One region of the Brevibacillus sp. AF8 genome, then DNA from elsewhere that is predicted to be linked to it. Evidence: a T-box and tRNA genes for the amino acid it is inferred to sense, from the RefSeq annotation. Region 1 holds a T-box; the other holds one or more tRNA genes.
What was found. A T-box is a leader RNA that pairs with one kind of tRNA and senses whether it is charged. The one in region 1 lies ahead of KB186_RS18310 (valine--tRNA ligase), so its partner is inferred to be a tRNA-Val.

Region 1 (4,433 bases):
TTGGCTTGAAGAACTAACCTCCTTATTAAAGATGCCTGGTGACACTAAGCAGGACTTGATGAATCGAGTTGAGGCCTACTTAATGGAGATAACACAGCAGCGACAACAAACGGATGATATTTCTGTGTTGATTCTTCAATTTGAGCCTGAAGAGAGTATAGCCCTCGTGTAGTTGCGTCAGTGAATAGGAGGATGAACTGTGATTTTGTGTGAGCGTTGTCCGGACAATCCCACTTGTGATAATTGCCTTGTCGCGCTACGTTCTGGCGGTGCAGCAAACAAAGTTGTTCCGCCCCGCACTGTAAAGGTGACGAACCTAGCAACGATGGAATCGTTCCAGGCGAAGCTGGTAGCAGTGAGTCGGACGACCATTGGGTTAAGCAGTTCTGATCATGATTTGCACGGACGCATAGAAATAGAGCTCGCCTATGATTTTCGAATTATCGGTAGCGGATTGCGTGGTATAGCAGGTGATCCTTACTATATTATCGACATCGAAAAAGTTTTGCGACGGGAAGATGTTCTGGAGCGATTGCTCCTGGAAGAATTTCACACGTGGCACATGAGTGGCGAATTGGACCCTACAGACGTCTTGTTACATTGGAAGGATCGAGACGACGAGCGGGGGCGATTAATCAAACAAGAGATTCAAAAGTTATCGATACTGCGTCAGATCGAGACCGTTTTCCTCTATCTTTACGATGAAGGGAAAGTGCGTCCGCTGGGTGACGTTCGTGCGAGTTTGGAAGTCGAGCGAGAAATGCAACGACTGGTCGAAGAGGCAGCGGGAATGGGCGGACCTGTGAGGGAGCAAATTGTCACCTCGGATGGTACAAAGGTGTTCGAATTATACACATCTGTCTTGCCAGATCGGACCTGTGGAATCGCTTTGATTGATGTCACCGCCGTCATTGCAGAAGAGCGAAAAAGCAAAAGACGGGAATGGGAGATCTACAGGGATATTCTGGGTGTGGTCACAGAAGGTAAGCTGTTGTTGCTTAGTGATGAAGAATTATTTTTCTTGCTTCGGGAAGGGCATAAGCTCTTGGCGATCGATATCCGTTTACCGGAGCAGCTTGCAGAACTGCGAAAATTATTCAAGCAGGCTTTGGAACCACAAGGAATTTCTGATAAGCGATTGCTGCAGTTTCTCGTTGCGGTCAACGAAGCTGCTTCGAATACGTTGAAGCACGGCAATGGCGGTGTGGTCACGTTATACTTATCGAATGACAGGCAGATGTGCCGGGCTGTGATCCATGATGAAGGACAAGGAATTTTGCTCGAGGATATTCCGCGAGCTACCCTACAGCAAGGATTTTCTACACGCCACTCGCTTGGGGCCGGTTTTCATGTGATCCTGCAATACTGTGATCGTGTATATTTGAGTAGCTCGCTGGCGGGTACAAAGCTTATTTTAGAATGTATCCTTCCGCGTTAAGCAACGATTTCCAAAAAGCCAAATGTTTGCAAGTGAATGAAAATGGGTAATATAGTAAAAGGACGAGCAGATTGGGTGTACCGATACCTATTGAGAGGAGTTTGAGCATGGACTACCGCGCAACAGAGGCGAACGGACAAGCTACATTGTTTTTCGTCGGAGAGTTGGACATGGCTGTAGGAGATCGAGTAGGTGAATTGCTCCAGCAGTATGGAGGGCGAAATCAATCCGTTACCGTCGATTTTCAAGGTGTCTCCTTTGTAGATTCTTCCGGTATTGGAAGCCTGTTTTTTACCACGAAAGAACTATTGGCCATGGGCAAACAGGTAGAAATCGTCAATGTCCGAGAAGAAATTCTCGATATTTTGGGCGTTCTCGGTTTTACCGAAGCACTGGGCATTGCAGTTGGAAAAGTGGGCGAAACCCGGGTTTGACGCCAAACAGCGTGATTGTATATAATAGTGAAAGCTAATAATAAGACAACTACATACGATATGAACGATGAGTGGGAAGAGTAAGTCAGGACGCCTTGGCAGAGAGGAGAATCAGATGCTGCGAGATTCTCTAAGGTCATGAATGGCTGAAGGTCGCCCAGGAGTTTTTTCGGTGAAAGCATGCGCCTAGCCGAGACCGGTTCGCAACCGTTATCTTGTCAGAGTGAACACGCCATAAGCATGACGTTTATCGTGTGTTAACAAAGGTGGTACCGCGAAAATAATCCTTTCGTCCTTTGCGATGAAGGGTTTTTTTATTTTTTGCAAAGCAAGTTATGCGAATAGGAGGAGTCGTACATGTCTACACAGCCAACAACCGACATCGACCAATTGCTGCCGAAAAACTATGATCCAAAAGCAGCAGAAAACAAATGGTATCCGTATTGGATTGAAAAACAATTTTTCAAGGCAGAACGTGATCCGAATAAACGCCCGTTTACAATTGTTATTCCACCGCCGAACGTAACGGGTAAATTGCACCTGGGCCACGCGCTGGATACAACTTTGCAAGATATCATTACCCGTACCAAACGTATGCAAGGCTACAGCGCCTTGTTCTTGCCAGGTATGGACCACGCCGGTATCGCAACCCAAGCGCGGGTAGAAGCTACCTTGCGTGAAGAAGGCATCTCTCGCCATGATCTGGGTCGCGAAAAATTCGTGGAAAAGGTATGGGAGTGGAAGCACATTTACGCTTCGCATATTCGTGAGCAATGGGAAAAGCTCGGTCTTGCCCTGGATTACTCGCGCGAGCGTTTTACCATGGATGAGGGCTTGTCCCAAGCTGTACGCGAAGTATTTGTTCGTCTGTATGAAAAAGGCTTGATCTATCGCGGCAACCGCATCATTAACTGGGACCCTGCTGCTCGCACGGCTCTCTCCGATATTGAAGTAATCTACAAGGAAGTAAAAGGTGCGCTACATCACATGCGTTACCCATTGGCAGATGGCACTGGTTATATCGAAGTAGCTACAACCCGACCTGAAACGATGCTCGGTGATACGGCTGTAGCGGTACATCCGGAAGATGAGCGTTATAAAGACATGATCGGAAAAACCGTGATTTTGCCAATCGTAGGACGCGAAATTCCAATCGTAGCGGATGACTACGTTGATCCTGAGTTTGGTTCTGGCGCTGTAAAAATTACGCCAGCACACGATCCGAATGACTTTGAATTGGGCCTTCGTCATCAGTTGCCACAAATCGTTGTCATGGATGAGACGGGCACGATGAACGAGCTGGCAGGTATCTACAAAGGCTTGGATCGCTTTGCTTGCCGTAAGCAAATCATCAAGGACTTGACCGAGCAAGGTGTTATGTTCAAGGTTGAGGAGCATATTCATCAGGTTGGACATAGTGAGCGCAGCGATGCAGTCGTAGAACCATATCTTTCTACCCAATGGTTCGTAAAAATGCAGCCTTTGGCTGACGAAGCACTGGCTAATGCAAACAGCCCTGAGAGTGTGAAATTTGTCCCGGAGCGTTTCAAGACAAATTACCTGCGTTGGATTGAAAACATCCGCGACTGGTGCATCTCTCGTCAGCTTTGGTGGGGTCACCGAATTCCCGCATGGTATTGCGGAGATTGTAACGAAACGATTGTATCTCGCACGGATGTGACTGAGTGCCCTAGCTGCCACAGCCACAAACTGGAGCAGGACAACGACGTCCTCGATACATGGTTCTCCTCTGGTCTATGGCCGTTCTCGACACTGGGCTGGCCGGAAGAATCCGAGGACATGAAATACTTCTACCCAACGAATGTCCTGGTAACAGGCTACGATATCATCTTCTTCTGGGTTGCTCGCATGATGTTCTCAGGTCTTGAGTTTACCGGGAAAAGTCCGTTTGAGTCTGTCTTGATCCACGGCATTATTCGCGACTCCGAGGGCCGCAAAATGTCCAAATCACTCGGCAACGGTGTCGATCCGATGGAAGTGATCGAGAAGTACGGAGCAGATGCGCTGCGATACACACTGGCGACCGGAAACTCCCCAGGGAATGACCAACGCTTCTATTGGGAAAAGGTGGAGGCAAACCGCAACTTCGCGAACAAGATTTGGAATGCGTCTCGTTTTGCCCTGATGAACCTGGCTGACTTCAAATACGAGGAAATCGATTTGAGCGGTGAGCTGACTACACCAGACAAATGGATTCTCTCCCGCCTGCAAGCGACAATCGCAGATGTAACCCGTCTGTCTGACGCATTTGAATTCGGTGAAGCAGGCCGTGTACTTTACAACTTCATTTGGGATGACCTGTGTGACTGGTATATCGAGATGGCGAAGCTGCCGCTGTACGGTACAGATGAAGCGGCAAAGAAAACGACCCAATCCGTTCTGGTTACGGTTTTGGATCAAACGCTCAAGCTGTTGCATCCGTTCATGCCGTTCATCACGGAAGAAATTTGGCAGGCATTGCCTCACCAAGGCGAGAGCATCACAGTAGCACCTTGGCCAACTGTTAACGAGCAATGGATTTTTGCGGAAGCAGAAAGCGA
Region 2 (4,433 bases), on a different contig from region 1:
GTTTCGCCCTTCCCATTTACCATCTTTTTTACGTACCGATTATCTCTAGTCAATTGGCGTATCCATTGCGGTGATTTACCAACTATTAAAGCCAATTTTGACTTGGAAATTTCCTTTGTTGCAGCTGATCAGTTTTCGCCTTTGGTTTCGCCAAATTTTTCACCTCACTTTCGTTTTAAGCTCGTATTGTAGTGATCCGATTTTCAGGTCATCTGATGATGCAAAAATTTGAAAATGTCATCTCTGGGATCAGGTTAAGCAAAAGCGAAAGTAATTTTTCGAAAATAAATCTAGCGAGATTTCGGGGCTCGCTCGACCCGCATAGGGCCTACCCTGTCAGAAGGACCCACAGCCGCAACCTCCCAAGTAATTGCGCCTCACTTATTTGGGCATCCACACGGTTATACACACGTGAATACTAACAACTGCTAATACGCACGTGAACCTTAACTTTTCTTAACAAGGTGACTGTGTAATGGAATCCCTCGCTGCTGCCCTCAAAATTGAGGGGAGTGTCAAATTTGACGCTCCTTTATTCAACGTTGAACGGAGTATGCCAGCAAAAAAAGTTTTGGGAGATTCACACTATTGGAAAAGGCTGTCGGAGTCGGTCTACAGAAATGCGTTCCGGATAGTTATCATGTGGGGGGATACCTCAGAACAAGGGGAGAAGACAGATCGTTAAGATTTGTCTTTTTTCTTTGTAAACAAAAAGAAAACAGACACATGAGGCCTGCTGATTGCTAGGAATTGTTATGAGCTTTATTGTGTTTATCGTATCTATCCTTGTGGGTTATCGCTATACATAATAATAGGAGGTTTTTTAGGGAGCGACATGCTATTTGCACCAGTGGAAACAACAACTAGAAAGCAAGCTATTACCAGTGAAATTCTTGAAAGGACAGCTAAAAACTTCCTCATATGTTACCCCTCATTTCTTTTACCGAATTTAACCATATTATATACTTCATTCAATTTTTTCAGAAGTTCCAAATCCATATCTTTTTTTAATTCACAATGATGCATGTTGATCTCAACAGCCCAAGACATTATTTCTTCGATTCGATTGATTTTTCCGTAATACACAATACTTTGTAGATAAGCATCCATGCCCTCATTGAAATGACCGCGACTAACAAGGAAGGCTCCTTTGTTTTTGTAATAATTCCCTATTCCTGAAAAGTTGTAAGCATTATTAAAATCAAAAGAGAAGTTATGTTCCTCTGTGTTGATAACTTGTTCGATGGAGTTTACGTCATTAACGTAAAGCAATGCTTCTATTAGGTCGTTGACTCTATGGATTAGATTGTTCTTTGTCGCTTCCCCTACACACTCCCTGAGCAATGGTATTGCTTCCTGATAATGACCAGTCTTTGACAAGATAATTGCACGTAGATACTTGGAGCGTTCCATGATAAAACGATAGCCTAACTTTTCGTACAAGTTATCGAAATTAATAGCAAATACTCAATGGCAAGCAGATACATCTTGGTGGATATCCCAAAAAGATTGATATGATGAGTTTTTTTCATATGATTGGACTCACGATAAAATGCAAGACAGCTTAAGAACGTTATATACTACTATGAATTTCGAAGACAGCCTATCAAACAAGGAGTAGGCTGTTTTGTTTCCTCCACTGCATTACGATTTCCCGACACACGTAGGAACGCAAGCCTTTGGATCGGCAGAGCATCTATAAACATCGCAGGTGATCCTGCAATCACCAAACCCGTCCTTCGGCGTAATTGTGTGTCGTTTTGCGATTTCAATCTGATTGCCACAGACGTAGGCCAAATTTACAACTGCCTGGCCAAAGGCAGACACTTCAACTGCGCATAAAGCTGACAAGACGGAAACCTGATAGAACCTGAATTCACTTGTACACATGGCACACCTAACTAAGAATGCAAATCTCTTTCAAAGAAAAGACCACCCGTAGGCGGTCTAATCTATGCTTCAAACTTTTTCATAAATCAGAAGTAATTACTAACCATTCATCGCCTTACTGAAAAAGCAGGACTGAAAAGAATTCGATTTCACGATCTACGTCATACTCATGTCGTTATGCTTTGAAAATGCGAGAGAACAATAAACGCATAGCGGAGCGTATGGGATGGTCAAGTGTGAAGATGCTGGATCGCTACTCGCACATTACACCACACATGCAAAAGGAAACAGCGGATGCTTTCGGGGAAATGTTCTTTTCGGCACCAAATGGCACCAAAAAATCTTTAGTCGAATAAAGGGCACCACTTCGGCACCAATTTGCTCTTGATCGTAAAAAAGGGAACTAGTGGGGTCGTTATAAACATAAGAAAAACCCTTGATTTCTCAAGGGTTCTAGCGTTTATATTATGGTGATCCGGACTGGGTTCGAACCAGCGACCCCCACCCTGTCAAGATGGTGCTCTCCCAACTGAGCTACCGGATCATGGGATATATGTGTGATCGTTTAATGGTGGGCCCTGTAGGACTCGAACCTACGACCAATCGGTTATGAGCCGACCGCTCTGACCAACTGAGCTAAGGGCCCGAATCGTATCGGACGTCGATCACATTTATTACTATACAGCATCGTAAAATGGATTTCAAGAGGAAATGAATAATTTCTTGTAAAAATTTTCACTCGTACCAAAAGAACACTAAGAAACCCAGTGAAATCAGGCTTGTTTTTACCTGTAAAAAGCCATTCCCCACCGCTGCTGCCCACATCCCCTACCAAAACATGGGATTCCTTGCATGATGGCATCGCATCATACATGACTGCATCAAGGCACTTAAGCTCCACCGGTGAAGAATTGGCTCCTGACAGACTTAAGGCAATCCAAGAAAGGTTACAAAAAGAAACAAGATAATTAGGTAACGATTGAAACATACTCCATCATCCCAAACCTAACCTACCCCGCCTGCTCCGTACCTTTCCCTTTCTCCTCGACACGCAACTCGGCTTCCTGTTGCTTCAACGCCTCGCTTCGTACCAAGTCCGCCTCCTGCTCATCTCTCATCCGATGCGCCATGCGGCTAGATGCATTGGCTGCCACACTCGCCACGAGGTCGTCCAAAAATGTGTGAACGCGTCCCTCTGCCGACTTGGTATCCAGTCTTTTAATCACCCCGACCTTGTGCTTATCCAAATGTCCAAAGGTGGTAACTGCGATACTTCCATATCCAAATACGGAGCCTAGCGCCAATGTTTCGTCGCATCCGAACAGTCCTTCATCTGACGCGATAATGGATTGAAGCGGCTCAGACAAGAGGCCCTTCTCTGCTAACGTATCCAACTCAACGCCAACCAGGATGGCGTGCTGCATTTCCCTTTTTTCCAAGACCGCGTTCACGCTCTCGATGCACTGCGCCATCGTGAGATCTGGATGGTAAGGCGATTGCATGAGATAGACGATTTCTGCGATATCATCCACCGTCACTCCGCGTTCTGCCAAACGTGCGAGAGCAGCGTTTCTGACTTCGATGCTGTGTACTTGCTTCTTCATATAAGAGACAACCCCTTCCACAAATCGAGTGAAGTCGTTTCCTACCATAGTATCACACGCTGACCAAATTGCGACAATCTTTCGCCCAAAGCCTGACTCTGCACCCAAACTCTTGGGCACGCCCGCTCGCTCCTGTATAATAATGAACAGGAATATCCCAATAAGGAGGACACCGCAGTGGCCCTTGAGGAAATCATCTTGGAAAGCCGGCATTTGGGGACGCCGGAAAAGCTGATTGTCTACACACCCCAACGCTACTCGCCACTCTACTCGTATCCAGTCCTCTTCGTACAAGATGGAGAAGATTACTTGGCAATGGGCAGAATGGCTTCTTTGCTGGATCAATTGAATGGGGACAAAGAATTGCCTGATATCATCGCTGTCTTTCTCCCTGTCGAGAAAAGCAAACGGAACGACCGTTATCATCCGGATGGCAAGGAGCACATGGCCTACCGTCGCTTCCTCGCCGAAGAAGTCGTGAGCTATGTCGATACGCATTACTCCACACATCCTTTGGGCAACGCACGAACACTTCTTGGCGAATCTTTGGGCGGAGTTGTCTCTCTGTTCACGGCGCTCAACTATCCACATACGTTTGGACAAGTTGCCTGCCAGTCGATTGCCATGGACGCAAAGCTAAATCGCTTGGTAGCTGACACTGACTTTTCCGTACCGCAGACCATTTATTTGGAGATCGGGACGGAGGAAACGGCAGTAAGCACAGGGCGCGGCACATTGAATCTTCTTGCGGCCAATGAAGAGCTGCGCGAGATTTTGGGCACGAAAAAAGCCACCCTCGTTTATGAAACGTTTGAGGGTGACCATACGTGGGGCCACTGGCAGCGCAATCTACCGCGTATGCTAAAGACGCTTTACGGGTAAACTTACCGTGGCTGTTCTTCTTGCGGACCTTCATCCTTAATCGTCGATACGAGAGCA

Region 2: it encodes a tRNA-Val, which carries the amino acid that the T-box ahead of KB186_RS18310 (valine--tRNA ligase) is inferred to sense. The anticodon was not compared.

What each region holds. Positions count from the first base shown of each region.
Region 1 covers NZ_JAGQDN010000014.1:98,729-103,161, reverse strand. Annotated here, with positions in the region: gene KB186_RS18325 (PP2C family protein-serine/threonine phosphatase) at 1-172, shown strand, start outside; gene KB186_RS18320 (ATP-binding protein) at 200-1,438, shown strand; gene KB186_RS18315 (STAS domain-containing protein) at 1,546-1,872, shown strand; T-box leader at 1,931-2,172, shown strand; gene KB186_RS18310 (valine--tRNA ligase) at 2,230-4,433, shown strand, end outside.
Region 2 covers NZ_JAGQDN010000008.1:135,262-139,694, forward strand. Annotated here, with positions in the region: gene KB186_RS13065 (hypothetical protein) at 925-1,413, opposite strand; tRNA gene KB186_RS13070 (tRNA-Val) at 2,359-2,434, opposite strand; tRNA gene KB186_RS13075 (tRNA-Ile) at 2,460-2,536, opposite strand; gene KB186_RS13080 (phosphatidylglycerophosphatase A family protein) at 2,901-3,494, opposite strand; gene KB186_RS13085 (alpha/beta hydrolase) at 3,672-4,376, shown strand; gene KB186_RS13090 (hypothetical protein) at 4,379-4,433, opposite strand, start outside.